4 regions of the Virgibacillus sp. Bac330 genome follow, and region 1 is predicted to be linked to each of the others. Evidence: riboswitches for the same ligand, from Rfam matches in the RefSeq annotation. Region 1 holds a riboswitch; each other region holds the start of a gene.
What was found. A riboswitch is a leader RNA that binds a small molecule or an ion and turns the genes downstream of it on or off. The one in region 1 is predicted to bind thiamine pyrophosphate.
Positions count from the first base shown of each region.

Region 1 (4,258 bases):
TGGCCTTAGCAGCTGTACAAGGTGGTGCTAAAGGTATTCGAGCCAACTCAGTAGCTGATATAGAAGCAATAAAGCAACAAGTAAACGTTCCAATTATTGGTTTAATTAAACAAGATTACAAGGATAGCGATGTTTATATTACACCAACAAAAAAAGAAGCGTCCGCTTTGCTAGATGCAGGTGCAAATATTATTGCAATGGATGCAACGATGCGAAAGCGTCCAGAAAACGAAAACTTAGAAGAAATGATACGCTTTATCAAGGAGCAATCTGATGATACCGAGCTAATGGCGGATATATCTACAGTAGAGGAGGCAAAACGAGCGGAATCGCTAGGTTTTGATTGTGTATCGACGACCTTAGTAGGATACACACAAGAAACGGCAGACCAACATATCGCAGCCAACGATTTTCAATTATTGCGTGAGATGCAATCAGTAATATCCATTCCAGTTATTGCTGAAGGAAAAGTTAGTACACCAGAAACAGCTCTAGCAGCTCTTAGGAATGGCGCTTTTTTTGTTGTAGTTGGTAGTGCCATTACTAGACCGCAATTAATTACGGAAACCTTTGTAGATGAAATTCAAAAATATAGTAGTAACCATTAAGTTGGTTACTGCTATATTTTTTTGTATTCTTCTAATTTAGCTAGGGTCTGATTATAAGTAGCATGTGCCTGTTCATCTGTTAAAAGCATCATACTAAGAATGTCTAAACAAATTAGAATAGATAATTGACTGTTCATAAAACCTTTTGCTTGATAGTGCTGAATACTTGTAGTGTATAGAATCGCATCAGATTGATGTGCTAAATTTGTTTCGGAAAAATTTGTAATAGAGACAATTTTTGCTCCTTTTGATTTGGCGATGTGCACACTATCGATCACTTCTTTCGTTTGACCAGAAGAAGATATCGCAATAACGACATCACTTTTGGTAAGAATCGAGGCATTAATAACCATTGCGTGCGAGTCTGTATGTGTATCTACACTATACCCCATTCGAGTTAATCTTATTTTTAGTTCCTCAGCAGATAAGCCTGAACTGCCAATACCGTAAATATGAATTCGATTTGCCTCCTGTATCCAGTTGGAGACACGTTCATAATCATTCATGGTTGCTATCGAATGTGTGGATTTAATGACAGAATGATAAACTTGAGCCGCTATGTCTATTACTTCATCCGACTCCACTGTCTGTTCGACCGCATCTCGTAATAATATTTTAAATTCTACAAAGTTACTTACGCCTACTTTTTTACAAAAACGCGTAATCGTAGCTACGGAAACATCGATACGACTTGCTAAATCTTTAATATGTATATTTAACATATGTTGACTATTATTAATGACATAATCAGCTACTTTTTTTTCCGTTTTACTTAAGGTTTGATATTTTAACAGAACTTCATCGAGAATCGAGTTCATTTTTGTAGCCTCCATATTAGATCATTTTTTAAAACCATTTACCCCGTAAGATTTCCAATCCAAGATTGGAAGAAGTGAGCTGAACAAGTCTAAGTGGGAACAGCTAAATCTCTTTTCGTAAGAGACCTTTAGGTCATACCCTTGGGCTACTAAACAATTGGCGGGGGTGAAACAAAACTCTCCCCCAACGAATTGAAGATTTATTAGATGTAGGTAACGAGTTAAATTTAACTCTGTATAGAGTGATTTTTAACGTGCTTATAAACCATGATTTTCTTTCCTAATAATATTATATAAGAGCATGGATTTAAATGCGAATGCAGTATTTATGAGTAGAGTTGTTTAAGCGCTAGGATCATTTAATATATACGGACGTATTTAATAAATTCACACTTTACATTTTTTTGTATTATTGCTAACCTTAACTTAGCTAAAATAAAGTTTTTTTAAAAGCATTGCAACAAGCAAATTTTTTCTTAAACTGTTAACACTAGGGGAGCTAGTTGATGAGCTGAGAGGAACGGTGCACGTTCTGACCCTTTGTACCCGAACAGGATAATGCCTGCGTGGGAAAGTGTGGTCATACCTGACTGCATTTCACGTAAGCGGAATGCGGTTTTTTATTTTTGTATATAACGTGCTGTAAGATTTCAATCTCCATTTAGGATAGGTAAGTAGCAAGTCTAAATATTAAATAAGAGCAAGTTGCGTCTAAGTCCCTTTTGTGTAACAGATTTTTGATACATATCCTGGCATGATAGGTAAACTTAAATTTTAGCATGTAACATATAAAAATAGGTAGCTTTCGCCATAAGACTTGGCGTTATGATGATTTTCTAATAAAATGAATGATAGGTAAAATATTACATTAAATAGTAGTCCATTTGACAATTATGGTATAACCTTCCACATACAAAATTTGACTTTACTGGAGGCGGTTGTAAATGAAAGAGCAATGGGGATTTTTAGAAAATGTACCTCATGATGCTGCGATCAATATGGCATTAGATGAGGCACTATTGCATTGGCATAAAGAAGGGAAAATACCTCCAACATTACGCTTTTATCAATGGAGGAAACCAACGCTTTCTGTTGGGCACTTCCAAAAGATAGCAGGAAAAATTGATTTAGATGGCATAAAGAAACATCAATGCCAATTGGTTCGCAGAATGACTGGAGGAAGTGCTGTGCTTCATGACGATGAATTGACATACAGCATTGTTATTTCAGAGTCACATCCAGCAATTGCTTCCTCTATTCGTCAAGCCTATTATGATTTATCAAAAGGGATTTTGGAAGGGTATAAAAACTTGGGCATTGAAGCGGGGTATGCGGAATTAGCTTCAAAAGAAAGAAGCAATATTTGTTTTGAACGCCCAGCATTTTATGAAATGGTTGCAGATGGTAAAAAACTGTCAGGGAATGCGCAAACGAGAAAAAAAGGCGTACTTCTTCAGCATGGCTCTATTCCTATTTCCATGGATATAGACATGTTGTTTGATATGTTTGTTTTTCCAAGTGAAAAATTAAAAGCGCGAAAGAAACAAGCTTTTTGGAATAAAGCGACAACGATAAATCGAATCTTGCAAAAAGATGTATCCTATGATACTGTAAAAGCCGCATTTAAAAAAGGTTTTTCAGATGGGCTAGGTATTGAACTTACCAAATTTTCATTAACAAAAAGTCAGTGGAATGAAGTGTATCAGTTAGCTGAAAAAGAGTACGCCAATTTACCATTAGAAGGAGTGGTTTCACATGTCTAAAAACAGTACAACTTTAAGAAAGCCCGAATGGTTAAAAACGAAAATTAATACGAACCAATCTTATCGTGGTTTGAAAAAGCTTATGCGTGAAAATCGCTTAAATACCGTTTGTGAAGAAGCTCGTTGCCCGAATATTCATGAATGTTGGAGCGAGAGAAAGACAGCAACTTTCATGATTTTAGGAGACACGTGTACGAGGGGATGTCGTTTTTGTGCTGTTAAAACAGGGCTACCGAATGAATTGGATTGGGGAGAGCCAGAGCGTGTAGCAGATTCCGTTGAAATCATGGGGTTAAAGCATGTTGTAGTTACAGCTGTTGCTCGAGATGATTTAAATGATGGTGGGGCAGCTGTTTTTGCAGAAACGGTGCGAGCAATTAGACGGAAAAATCCTGGTTGTACGATTGAAATTCTTCCTTCTGATATGAAAGGCGACTATGAAAGTTTACATACGCTTATGGATAGTGAACCAGATATTTTTAACCATAATATTGAAACGGTGCGAAGGTTAACAAAACGAGTACGTGCGCGAGCGATGTACGATCGGTCACTCCAGCTTTTACAGCGAGTAAAGGAAATTCGACCAAACACGCCAACAAAATCAAGTATCATGGTTGGTTTAGGTGAAGAAAAAGAAGAAATCATTCAAGCGATGGATGATTTACTCGCGCATCAAGTAGATATTATGACAATTGGTCAATATTTACAGCCGACAAAGAAGCATTTAGCAGTTGAACGTTATTATCATCCAGATGAATTTGAAGAATTAAAGCAAATTGCTTTGGAAAAAGGGTTTAAACATTGTGAAGCAGGCCCTTTAGTGCGTTCTTCCTATCATGCCGATGAACAAGTAAGCAAGACCTCTGCACAACGAAGAATTGATTATATGAAAGGGTATGAAAATCAAGAAAACAAGCAAGTTGATTTTCAATTTTAATATTAACAAAGGTTATCTAATTGTAAAATATTAAACTTTATCGTACAGGGATCCAATTTTTTGCCAAGTTATGTTTCTATTAAGAGCCACTTTTATCAAGTCCTTCTGTTTATTAAGGAGGACTTTTTTATT
Region 1 is NZ_CP033048.1:9,628-13,885, forward strand. Features, by position in the region: gene D9780_RS00045 (N-acetylmannosamine-6-phosphate 2-epimerase) at 1-608, shown strand, start outside; gene D9780_RS00050 (MurR/RpiR family transcriptional regulator) at 620-1,426, opposite strand; TPP riboswitch at 1,909-2,016, shown strand; gene D9780_RS00055 (lipoate--protein ligase family protein) at 2,371-3,189, shown strand; gene lipA (lipoyl synthase) at 3,182-4,126, shown strand.

Region 2 (4,258 bases), 380 kb from region 1:
TCCGAATAAAGCGGCTTATTTCACTGTTCATGGTATAGGTGTAAGTAAGGCGGAACAAGTTTATTATCGTGCATTAACGACCTATTTAACGCCGAATAGTAGTTTCCAAGATGCAAGGCAAGCACTCGTTCAATCTGCTCAAGATTTGTATGGGGAAAGCGCTGCTCAGGAAGTTGCTCGTGCGTGGGACCGCGTTGGTGTAAACTAATAAAAAGGTAAAGAATGAATTTGAGGTACAAATGAGTGAGAAAACAGCAGGTCGAATGTTGTCAAGGCGTGATGGCTCAAAAAGCATAAGCTGTTGCTTTTTGAGCCTGCTGTTTTGCATGTGAACAGTTTTGGGTTCATCTGTCTGATTTGGCGACACATTTGCTTGGTACGATGAAACACGAAGTAGTGATCGTTATAAAGATAGATAGATTGATAAATAGGTATTTATCTTCACTAGTGTATGGAAGCGGCAGGTAGTTTAAGAGGTTTTACATGGAGTAGCGGTCCATGATAGCATGTTTGGCTCATCAATTGTGCTCGCCAAGCTCCATGTCAAACCACCTACGATTCTTTCTTTTGGCTATACTACCAACATGACATAACGAGGATCCTCGTTTTATCTTTCTATATCTTTCAAACGAACTTTATTTAAAGTACATGAAAATGAGTCATCACTCGCTCTCTAGTTGTAGACATGTTAGATATACTTCTTTGACTTTGACAGGTCATTGCTCCGTATATGAGACATGTCTTTTTAACGTCGAAAAACTATCACCAACATGAGGAATGTGCGTAGGTGGCTAGGGTATGCGAACGCTGGTGAAAGAAACACGCTCGATATGAGTGCCGGAATTAGAAATACAATGGATATGTGCGTGTTAGAAACAACGTACGCTTAATATTGGAGTTCTGAAACTAAAGATAAGTCCTAGGGTGCTGGAATCAGAAAAAGGCGCCTAGACGATAGGAATGCAAGCACTGATGAAATACGCATATCGATACAAACGTTTTAATATGCGTCCCCAATTGAGAAATTTGCACAACCTCTAGAATAATTTAAGAAGTTAGCTTTATTTTTCTGACTATTTATGTGAACACGACTTGTTGTTGAAAAAATTTTTGGTTTATAAAGAATCTAAAAACTGTTCAAAGAACAATTTATCGCTTATAATAGATGAAAATCATATATATAGAAACCACAAGGGGAGCCATTTGGCTGAGATGAAACGAAATGTTTGAGACCCTTTGAACCTGTTTAGTTAGCACTTGCGTAGGGATGTGGACAACAATGTTTAGGTTTATGCATAAAATGCTAGTTCGATTTAGGTGCAGGAAGATCCTGTATGTAAAGCGGGCATTTGTAAGCATTTACCTTCTACACAATAAATGAACAACTACGTCGAACAATGATGCTTCCCTTGGGGTTTCCGTGAAAGGGGAGCTTTTTTAATGAAAAATATTCGCTTATTAGTAATGGTTGAGGCGGCTTTTTTTGCAGCATTCGCAATGATTTTGGATTTTCTTCCTTCCATTAAATTATCACCAGCTATATCCATTTCTTTTGCTATGGTACCCATATTTATTCTTGCATTTCGGAGGGGGATGCTAGCAGGGATATTAGCGGGTTTCTTATGGGGGTTGTTACAGGTGATGCTCGGTGATGCAACAATTCTCACACCGACCCAATTTTTAATTGAATATTTTATTGCTTTTGCTAGCGTTGGTTTTGCAGGATTACTCTCGCCATTCATTCAAAAAAGTTTTGCAAATGGACGTAAAAAAGTGGCCTTGACATGGGGGGTAGCAGCAGTGTTTGTGGGCAGCATGGCAAGGTATTTTTGGCATTTTCTTGCAGGTGTCATTTTCTGGGGGGATTACGCTCCTAAGGGAACTTCGCCACTCGTTTATTCTTTTATCGCCAATGGCACGACTTTTGTAGGTGCATTTGTTTTTTGCGCAATTGTTTTAGTGGTGATTTTAGGTAGTGCTCCGCGGTTAGTACAAGCGGAAACAGTTACATTGAAAAATCTAAAAAAAGCTTCTTAAATCTAGTTGAATTCTTTTTCAGACTACAAAAGAAAAGACGAGAGCAGCAGTTTTATTTCAACTCATGCTTTAAGAAGGGGAAGATCTAAGCTGGTGCCTAAATCCCTGGTTAGTTATGCCAATTAACTGGAGTTAAAAGATGTTACCGTTACAATAATTAGAATTATAAGTCTCTGAATAGGAAACGAAAAGCAAATTATAAAAACTGTTGCAAATCGTTTTTGTTAAACGTCTGCAACAGTTTTGGTTTTTAGAACGGATTCGTAGCCCATTGTAACGACTGTTTAATAAACATTCTCGGATGCAATTTTAATTGGGCTACCATGTATTCAGCTAAATCTTCGGGTTGCATGTATTTATCGTCATTTTTCTCCGCTAACTTTTCGCCGAAAGCAAGCTCTGTAGCAACAAGGCTTGGATTTAATGTGAAAACGCGAATGTTATTTCTGCGCACTTCTTGCATTAAAGCTTCGGACATACCTTGAATGGCAAATTTGGAAGCGCTGTAAGAAGTCGAACCTGCTGTCCCTTTTAATCCGTTACTGGAAGAGATCATAATAATATCGCCTTGATTCTTCTTGAGCATATGTGGTAAGACGGCGCGAGTAACGTGATACGTACCGAAAACATTCACTTCTATAGTTTGTTTCCACGTTTCTGGATCCATTTCTAGAAAATCGCCATATGCTCCAATACCTGCATTATTTATTAAAATATCTGCAGACCCAAGCGACGTTTCTAGCTTCGCAACAGCTTCCTCTACTTCTTCCAACTTTGCTATATTAGCAACAGCATAACTGGTATTAACGCCATATGTTTCTACTTCTCTTGCAACAGCTTCCAATTTGGATTCCGTACGCGCAATGAAGCCTACATGAACACCTTCCTTAGCAAGAGCAAGTGCAGTTGCTCTTCCAATACCGCTACCAGCACCTGTAATATACGCCGTCTTTCCTTTAATTTGTTGCCCCATCATAAGCCACCCCTCTCCATTGATTATTACTTGTATTGTAAGTATATCTATTTGAAAGAATAGATTCAAACTACACATTTCTATCATTAGAAAATCACTCCCACACGTCGGAAATCGCTCAAGCACGTTGAAAAAGCGCTCAAGCACGTCGAAAAGTAGCTCGTCGTGATCCGAAAATCGCTCATGAACGAGTAAAAGTAGCTCGCCATGATCCGAGAATCGCTCAATCACGTCGAAAAGTAGCTCGCCATGATCCAGAAATCGCTCAATCACGTTGAAAAAGCGCTCGCCGTGATCCGAGAATCGCTCAATCACGTCGAAAAGTAGCTCGCCATGATCCAGAAATCGCTCATGAACGAGTAAAAGTCGTTCGCCGTAATCCGAAAATTGCTCAAGCACGTTGAAAAAGCGCTCGTCGTGATCCGAAAAGCGCTCAAGCACGTCGAAAAAGCGCTCGCCGTGATCCGAGAATCGCTCATGAACGAGTAAAAGTCGCTCGCCATGATCCTGAAATCGCTCATGAACGAGTAAAAGTCGCTCGCCGTGATCCAGAAATCGCTCAAGCACGTTGAAAAAGCGCTCGCCGTAATCCAAAAATCGCTCAAGCACGTTGAAAAAGCGCTCGCTGTGATCCGAGAATCGCTCAAGCACGTCGAAAAGTAGCTCGTCGTGATCCGAAAATCGCTCATGAACGAGTAAAAGTAGCTCGCCATGATCCGAGAATCGCTCAATCACGTCGAAAAAGCGCTCGCCGTGATCCGAAAAGCGCTCATGAACGAGTAAAAGTCGCTCGTCTCCTGGTTAAGTACGTTTAACGCTATAAGGAAGTAGCCGGTTTAAAATAAGTTACTTTTAAACGAAAAAGAAGACTGAATAACTATCATTATCTCTAGTACTCTTTGCTATATTCAATATTCATTTATATTTTAATTATTTAAAAATGCATCGATTAATGGCATTTACTGAATGACGTATTATTGCTTCTCCCTAATATAGAACGTTTAAACAACAAATTGCTCACTCTAAATGTAAACTATCACGTTAGTGAAGTTGACAATATTCTTTTTTCCAAGTACAATTTTGAAAAAACATGAACGTTTATGTGAAATGGGGGGATTTATTAACATGGAACAGCAACGAAAAAGACTTCGCCTCATGCTTAACTGTGCTTTGTTTGCAGCACTCACAGCTATTTTGGCACAAATAGAAATACCATTACCACTAATACCGATAAGTGGACAAACTTTA
Region 2 is NZ_CP033048.1:386,863-391,120, forward strand. Features, by position in the region: gene D9780_RS01710 (M4 family metallopeptidase) at 1-208, shown strand, start outside; TPP riboswitch at 1,183-1,285, shown strand; gene thiT (energy-coupled thiamine transporter ThiT) at 1,441-2,037, shown strand; gene D9780_RS01720 (3-ketoacyl-ACP reductase) at 2,288-3,010, opposite strand; gene D9780_RS01725 (biotin transporter BioY) at 4,136-4,258, shown strand, end outside.
Region 2: it holds a riboswitch for thiamine pyrophosphate, as region 1 does, so the genes downstream of both, thiT (energy-coupled thiamine transporter ThiT) here and D9780_RS00055 (lipoate--protein ligase family protein) in region 1, are expected to answer to the same signal.

Region 3 (4,258 bases), 520 kb from region 1:
TCCACACCGTCGGGTGGGATAAAATTAATCCAGCGACAGGACCGTTGTTTGTGGAAGACGCCAGACTAGGAGATACATTAAAAGTGGATATATTGGATATTCAAATTGCTAACCAAGGCTTAATGTCCATCACACCAAAAATGGGGGCTTTAGCAGGTAGTTTTACTGATGAAAAAACAAAAATTATTTCTATACATGATGGGAAAGCTATTTTTAATGAAACTCTACAATTACCGATAAAACCTATGATTGGAGTTATTGGAACTGCTCCACTTGATGAAGATGTGCCAACAGGAACGCCAAAAGATCACGGTGGAAATATGGATTGTAAACGAATTGGAATAGGATCTTCCCTTTATTTACCGGTAAATGTAGAAGGGGCTCTTTTGGCAATGGGAGATGTACACGCAGTTATGGGAGATGGTGAGGTAGTTATTTGTGGATTAGAAATTGCTGCTGAAATTACAGTTAAAGTTAGCGTAATTAAAGGACAACCTTATCCACTTCCCTTTTTAGCTGATGACAAACACGTAATGACGATAGCGTCTCGTGAAACGCTAGATGAAGCTTCTAAGCAAGCAACGAAACATATGCATACTTTTCTTGTGAATATACTGAAAATGGAAGCGCATGAAGCAGCAATGTTTCTATCTGTGGGAGCAGATTTAAAAATTTGTCAAATTGTTGATCCGTTCATGACATCGCGAATGGAACTTCCAATGTGGGTACTGGATAAATACGGTTATCAACTACTGTAGAGAACAAGTTTTACGATTTCTATGTGAAGAAAAGGTGAAGTGAAGGAAAAATAAGCATATAAAAATGAATGGTCTTTATTGAGAGAAATGGTAGGGGGAAAACTCCCCTATCCCCCTACAAGTGCAAGTCATTTTCTTTTTGCAGCGATTAAATGAATTGTATGTATCTGACCAGTATGATGTGCTTCATGGAATGTAGCAACTTTTGCTAGTCCGCCGATTGTATCTTGCCCTAGAAAAGGTTTTTCCAATGGCGTAGCAAAATATTCCGCGTCCAGTTTCATAGCACGCTCCATTTGTTGTTGTAGTTTTTCTCTTAATTCTGTAAGGGATGGCACATTATTTGGCCAATCAGCAGGTTTTGTACCGTTTCCAAATAGAGAAATAAATTCCTCTGGTAAATGCTTTGTTTGGTTCGGGAAACCAAATAGAAATTGCTCCGCAACAGTTAAAATATGTCCGATATGCCAATGTACCGTATTATTTAGTTCGTCTAATTGTTCGTCAATTAGTGATTCATCTAGCTTATCTAGTTCAATAAACAGCATGTTACGATTCAACGCAAATTGTTCAATTAAATCTTTACTCATTTTTCATCCCCCTATTTGTTCAATTCGAGATTAGTATAACAGAGAAGTTATAAGATGAATAGTTTTATACCTATATATGTATAAGAAATGTTGTTTTGATTTTTTACATTGATTTCATTGTTACTGATACTACCGAAAGCGAATTGCGGATTTGACACTTAGAGTTATTAGACATGTTCCCAGTCTGGAGCCGAAGTTTTAAGTACTTTAAAGGTAATGGAAGGAAAATGCTGGACATATGGTTTTATGTGCTGTAAGGTAGAAGTTAATAAAATGATGAATATTTGAAATCGCTAGGGGTGCCATTTTTAATGGCTGAGATCAACGTGCAACGTTGGGACTCTTTGAACCTGAACTGGCTAACAAACCAGCGGAGGAAAGTGACTGTAAGACTATTTACTGTACATAGTCTTGCTTCTATATATGTGTATACATGTCACTTTTTCCGACGTTGGAGAAAGTGACATTTTTTTGTTCCGGTCTAGGAAATTATAAAATTTTAGCAGCTATGGGTAAACTAACTAAGTTATTTAGCCACGTCCGGCTCCAGCGCCTTCAACTAGGCGACTTCGCGAAATTGCCCTACGGGATAAGTCATCATCGGTTCGTTCTAAATAGGAAGGCCGACTAAAGACGGGCTTGCCGGAGGGCGCCGACATACTCCTGTTGCAGGAGCATGATTCCTAAAACTTTCGTTGATTCGTTCCAGTCGCTACGTTGCTAACCGGGCGCCCCGAGCCTTTGTTCCACTATAAGAAAATCCTTGGAACGCATAAGGTAGTCTCTATCATCATGAAAAGCATTCGCTTTTCATGTCAAGATGTGTTGTATAAAAAGCCTTCCATTTTTCCACAAAACTGGATTAAACGAATAGGAGGGGACCTAATGCAATTATATGCGGTAACGAATGGAGAAACGGAAGAGACAAAATTAATCAATACAATACTAGCAATTGCTCCTTTCGTAGATCACATCATTTTAAGAGAAAAACAGAAATCGAGATTCGAATATTTGCAATTTGTGCAGGTATTAATAAACGGCGGTGTTCCAAAAGAAGTACTTTGTATTCATACGCATGTTAAAATTCCGTTTTTAACGGGAGTAAATCAATTGCATTTACCTGAATACTGCACAAATATAGGGGAGATAAAGCGCTTATTTCCCTCTTTAAGGGTGGGGAGTTCTGTTCACTCTTTGGAAGCGGCAAAATATGCTGAAGATAATGGGGCAGACTATGTGATGTTTGGACATATTTATCAAACAAATAGTAAACCAGGCATAAAACCAAGAGGATTATACCAATTGGAACAAATCATTCATGCACTTACAATCCCAGTCATTGCAATTGGTGGGATAACAGGAGATAGAATATCCCATTTTAAAGATATTGGGGTAACAGGTGTTGCTGTCATGTCGGGGATTTTTAGTGCAACTTGTCCAAAAACAGCTGCTATGAGCCTACGTAAGGAGGTAGAGAAAATTGAAGGATCATTATGAAGTTGTCGTTGTTGGCGGTGGAATTATTGGTCATGCTGTTTCGTATCAATTAAATAAAAATAATGTAACTACCCTTGTTGTTGAAAAACAGCAAAGTGGAAGAAAGGCGACAAAAGCAGCTGCCGGAATGTTAGGTGTACATACGGAAAATAGTAATGCAAATGAGTTTTATAAATTTTGTCAATCTAGTAGAGATATGTATCAGGAATTAAATTGGGAATTGTATCAACTAACATCTATCGATATTCAGTTAGCTTCTGGAGGCATGGTGGAGCTCGCTTTTCATGAACAGGAAAAACAAGCAATAGAATTAAAGCGACAAGCTTTCCCAAATTTAGAATGGGTGGACCAAAGGCAACTGAAAGCATGGTATCCCATGTTAGGCAAAGAAGCGATTGCTGGCATTTACATGGAGACGGATGGGCACGTGGAACCCTCACGAGTTTGTGAAGCTTTTAAACAAGGGGCTATTGCAAAAGGAGGCAAGGTGAAAGAGGACTGTCATGTATGGAACATAAACCACGTTGGCAAAACTTTTCACTTGGATACAGATGAAGGTTTGATAACAGCTGAGCGCGTAGTAATTGCTACAGGGGCTGAGAGTGGGCGATGGTTTACAGCAATGGGGCTAGTTAATCCAATGATACCAGTAAAGGGGGAATGTTTATCCGTTATTTCTAGCGATATTCAGTTAAAACAGACACTCTTTTGTAAGGATTTTTACCTTGTACCAAAACGAGATGGTCGCTATGTTATTGGCGCAACTTCCGAACGTTACAATCAATCGTCCTATATTTCTGTGGGAGGAATTGAATCTTTGCTAACGCATTTTAATACTATTTTTCCATCCTTTCGTAATGCTAGGATAGATTCCTTTTTAACAGGTGTGCGACCTGGAACAGAAGATGGGATCCCTGTTATTGGAGAGCATCCTTATTTACCAGGTCTTTATTATGCTACTGGGCATTATCGAAATGGGGTATTGTTGGCACCTGCAACGGCGCAATTAATTGGTGACCTAATAATGAATCAAAGCCAAAAAAATATTGGAAACCTAGTGTCTCCCCAGCGTTTAGCGATGGTTAATAGCTAAAACTAGAAAGATATTTCCGAAGATACGCACTATTAAGTCGAAGATGTATTTTATAAAAAACTAGCTTCAGATCAAGTTTTTTTATGGGGAGCCTATGTTTTGCTAGGATGATGCATTCACATTTTTGGCTTTTTCTATATTGCTATAAAAGAGAGGAGGATATGGTGTGGAACTGCACGTGAATGGAGAGACATTGCATTTTGCCAAAGATACGATGACAATGCTTGATTTGTTAGAAGCTTATGACATCGAAGAAAAAGTAGCGGCAGTAGAAAAAAACAAAGAAATTATTCGCAAAACAGATTATTCACAGACGATTT
Region 3 is NZ_CP033048.1:524,788-529,045, forward strand. Features, by position in the region: gene D9780_RS02335 (acetamidase/formamidase family protein) at 1-758, shown strand, start outside; gene D9780_RS02340 (DinB family protein) at 887-1,348, opposite strand; TPP riboswitch at 1,634-1,744, shown strand; gene D9780_RS02345 (thiamine phosphate synthase) at 2,234-2,845, shown strand; gene thiO (glycine oxidase ThiO) at 2,829-3,938, shown strand; gene thiS (sulfur carrier protein ThiS) at 4,105-4,258, shown strand, end outside.
Region 3: it holds a riboswitch for thiamine pyrophosphate, as region 1 does, so the genes downstream of both, D9780_RS02345 (thiamine phosphate synthase) here and D9780_RS00055 (lipoate--protein ligase family protein) in region 1, are expected to answer to the same signal.

Region 4 (4,258 bases), 490 kb from region 1:
AAACCATCTTGTCGGATAAAACCGTAGAATCTTTAGGTATAGAAAATGATTCTACTTCACGAGTGATGGCGTTTTTCTTCAGTCTTGATACGAAAAAATAGCCTTCATCTGTCATTCGATCAAATCGTTCATAATCAACGTATCCACGGTCAAACACATACATGGCTTCTTTGTCGTCTACGAGAACTTCCAGTTGATTTCTGTCATGTTCTTTGGCTGTTGTAATCACTGCTTTTTCAGGATAGACGGTGTCTTTATTCATAAATACAAGTCGTAAATGTAGCTTAACTCCTGCTTTTGTTTTACGGAACTTTGCCCACTTATGATTCGTTAAGTTCAATGGAAGCGTGCTAGAATCAATGATTTTCAATGGCATGTATTTCCCGTTTTTAAATTGGATACCTTTTATTTTGTAAACAAGTTCCAAGAATAAATGGGAAAGGATCATTGGATTCATTTCATTATTCTTCCTTGATAGCTGAGATGTACTAATCGATTCAAACCCCAGTGCTTTTTGAAGTCCATCATCTATTAGGGCATCGCTCATTTCTTCCAAGCTCTCGAATCCTTGCAGTTGGGCAAGTAACATAAGCTTTATATACGCTGCAGTTGTTAGCTTTTTTGTGTAGTAATCTTGTTTATTTTCTTCTACTTGTTCAAATAGTTTTTTCGTATTTATAGGTGAAACCCATTTACCAAATGATGATTTTAGTGTATTCTTGTCCATACGGATTATCCTTTACTTTTGGATTTGGACAGGAACCACCTGTACTTCCATTGTAAAGGATTTTTTTGTATCATGAACACATAATTATTGAACATTTTCAGTATTTTGAATCATCAGGTTTAATTAATGCAATGCTAGTGATATTTTTTATGTGTTGTATCTTGCTGCGATCCAGTTTATAGGCGAATGAATCATTCCTTCTAACGCCAGAACCGAAGTGGAATGCATGGGGCTTCACTTGCTCGTATACATCAGCAAATGTTGCTGGCTTTAAACCATGCCCCACCATCATATTTACATGCGTATCCGCAGCCAAATCAATCAATTGTTGTAGCTGCGGAATAGCCTCAGGTGCTTTATAGTTACCTCCTGCAGTTAACACTGTCGTTATTTGCTTATATTGTGCCAAGCATGCTAACGCTTCTTCTTGGTCACGAGCAAAATCAAACGCCCGATGAAAAGTTACATCTAAATCATCAGCCACGTCTAATAACTGTTTCAACACTTCTTCATCAATCGTTTTTTCAGTAGTCAATGACCCAATAACGATACCGTTTGCACCCATCTTTTTAATCAGATCTATATCTGCCTTCATCGTGTCTATATCGTATTTGTTGTATACAAATGATTGACTATGTGGACGAACCATGACATTGATAGGCAGATGGACAGCTTCAACTGCTTTTTTTAGTAAACCGTAACTTGGTGTAAGCCCTATTTCTGCCATCGCAGGGCTAAGTTCAATCCGATCTGCTCCATACTGCTCTGCTTCTATCACATCCGTTAAGTTCGTAGCAATAACTTCTAAAAGCATGAACAACCCTCTCCTTTACATACAATACCCTTATCCTACCTGATGAGAGCGCCTTTTAATAGACCAAAAAGATGCAAAGAACCTAACTACTATCCTCACTTCCTTTGCCTAAATCTATCATCTATGCTTTAATGACAATACATAGTGTTATTATATATCTCACTAGGGGAGCAATTTTATTGCTGAGAAAGGAAACTTGACCCTTTGAACCTGATCTAGTTTGTACTAGCGTAGGGAAGTGACAACTTGCATGAATAGTAATCAGGCAATCACTTCCCCGTTCTATTTACATCGTAGAATGGGGAATATTATTTTCTCCAGATGCAAGTACGTCTTATCCTGAACTACAAAGGTTTGTTGTTTCCACATCTTCTCTAGCATTAAAATAATTTCAATTATCGAGAGGAGAATATAGTATGATGCAACAACTATTTACAGATCGTTTATGGAAAAAGGTAGAGCCCATTTGGAAATCCTATTTGGAGCATCCATTTGTAAAAGGGTTAGGAGAAGGTTGGCTTGATAAGGAAAAGTTCAAGCATTGGATGAAGCAAGACTATGTTTATTTAATAGAATATTCTCGCTTGTTTGCATTAGGAAGCGCGAAAGCACATGATTTATCAACAATGACAACGTTTGCCAATTTACTTCATGGAACCTTGCATATGGAAATGGATTTACATCGTAACTATGCAAGCAAGTTTGGCATAACTGCTGATGAATTAGAAGAAACAGAAGCGGCGGCAACAACGACTGCATACACAAGTTATATGCTAAATGTGGCACAACAAGGTGGCATAGAAAATACAGTCGCCGCCGTACTGGCTTGTGCTTGGAGTTATAATTACATTGGCAAAGCATTGGCAGCCTGGCCAAACGCCTTGGAACATGAATTTTACGGCAATTGGGTACAAATGTATTCCTCCGAAGATTTTACAGCACTAGCTAACGATTGCATTGATTTAATTAATACAATTGCGGAAGATAAACCAGAACACGAGTTAGCCATCTTGGAAGATATCGTTGTGAAAACGAGCTATTTTGAATATATGTTCTGGGATATGGCAGAACATCAAGCCATGTGGCCTATCCCTGTAGCTGCCCAAAACTTATAATTCTTCGTAAATCTTTATCCGTTGAAATGGTAACTTAGATTAATTTCGGACGGCATCATCTGCGGTTTTTAACTTCATAAAAATCCGCAAAGCTCATCATTTAAAAGCTACGGCTATCACCATAAAGACTTGGTGACATGTCGTAGCTTTCTTTATTCCTTAAGTAGAACGATGCAATAGCTTGCTAACAGTCTATTATAACCTATAGATTTCGAAAGGATATATATACCAGATAAATATGATACAACATTGTTACACAGATAATTTATAATGAAAGAGAGGGAGGTTTGCCCAATGGTGCGAATACTAATCGTTGAAGATGAAAAACCAATATCTGACTTAATAAAAATGAGTCTCGGAGATGCAGGATATGAATGTTTCTGTGCCTATGATGGAGAACAAGCTGCTGATATGATCGAAGCAAATCATTTTGATTTAGCAATTTTAGATATTATGCTCCCCAAAATTAATGGCTATGATTTACTAGAATATATCCAGCCTTACGATATACCAGTCATATTTTTAACTGCCAAATCAGATGTAACGGATAAAGTAAAAGGGTTAAAGCTTGGAGCGGAAGACTACCTAACGAAACCTTTTGAAATCGTAGAATTGCTAGCCCGAGTGGAAACTGTTTTACGCAGATATGATAAAAACAAACGATTTATAGAATTGTTTGATATAAAAATAGATACGCTTTCCAGAGTCGTAACCAAATCAGGAAAAACTGTTAATCTAACAGCGAAAGAGTACGACTTATTATTATTATTTATTAACAATAAAAATATTGCTCTATTTCGGAGTAACATCTCTATGAAAGTTTGGGGAGAAGATTTTGTCGGCGAAAGCAGGACGATTGACCTGCACGTACAACGTATGCGACAAAAGCTTGGTTTAAAGGATAAAATCGTAGCAGTCTATAAGGTGGGCTATAGACTGGAGGTATAGCATGAAATTATTTTGGAAAATATTTTATTCCACGATGATCGTATCTGTCTCCTGCTTCAGCATTGGAAGTTATATATTAATTGACTCCGCTTTTCAAGATTCTATCAAGCGCGAAGCCACTTCTGTATTTGAGGAAAATGATATTTTAAGATACTCGCTACAAAAAGAATTACGAGAGGCTTCCGTATCGGATTTTTACTTCGCTGATGAAAAAAACAAGGAATCAGCATCCAATGAAGAGCTACTTATAACCGTTGCCTCCTCCTTAACCATTTATGAATCTGGTGGAGAACTTACTTTTCGCATTAGTAACCAGGACGGAGATATCGTATACGATAATTTTAATGAAGATTTAAGTAACGATGCCGTTACACAAGTATCGAATCAATCTAAAGGCTACCAAGTAAAAAATGTTAATGGGAAATATTTTCTTCACGCTATGACACCACTTCAATTACATGAAGATTTATTCTACATTGAAAACTTTCGAGAAATATCCGATATTTTTGCGAGTAAAAATGACCAATGGACAATGTATATGTATATTACGCTGCTGATGATTGGAATAGGTGCAATCGTCATGCTAGTCACTGCATGGCTACTGACAAAACCGATCTATAAATTATCGAAAGCAACGAAACAGATTGCTAAAGG
Region 4 is NZ_CP033048.1:3,971,643-3,975,900, reverse strand. Features, by position in the region: gene D9780_RS18465 (IS4 family transposase) at 1-727, opposite strand, end outside; gene D9780_RS18460 (copper homeostasis protein CutC) at 825-1,541, opposite strand; TPP riboswitch at 1,696-1,795, shown strand; gene tenA (thiaminase II) at 1,961-2,656, shown strand; gene D9780_RS18450 (response regulator transcription factor) at 2,951-3,604, shown strand; gene D9780_RS18445 (sensor histidine kinase) at 3,606-4,258, shown strand, end outside.
Region 4: it holds a riboswitch for thiamine pyrophosphate, as region 1 does, so the genes downstream of both, tenA (thiaminase II) here and D9780_RS00055 (lipoate--protein ligase family protein) in region 1, are expected to answer to the same signal.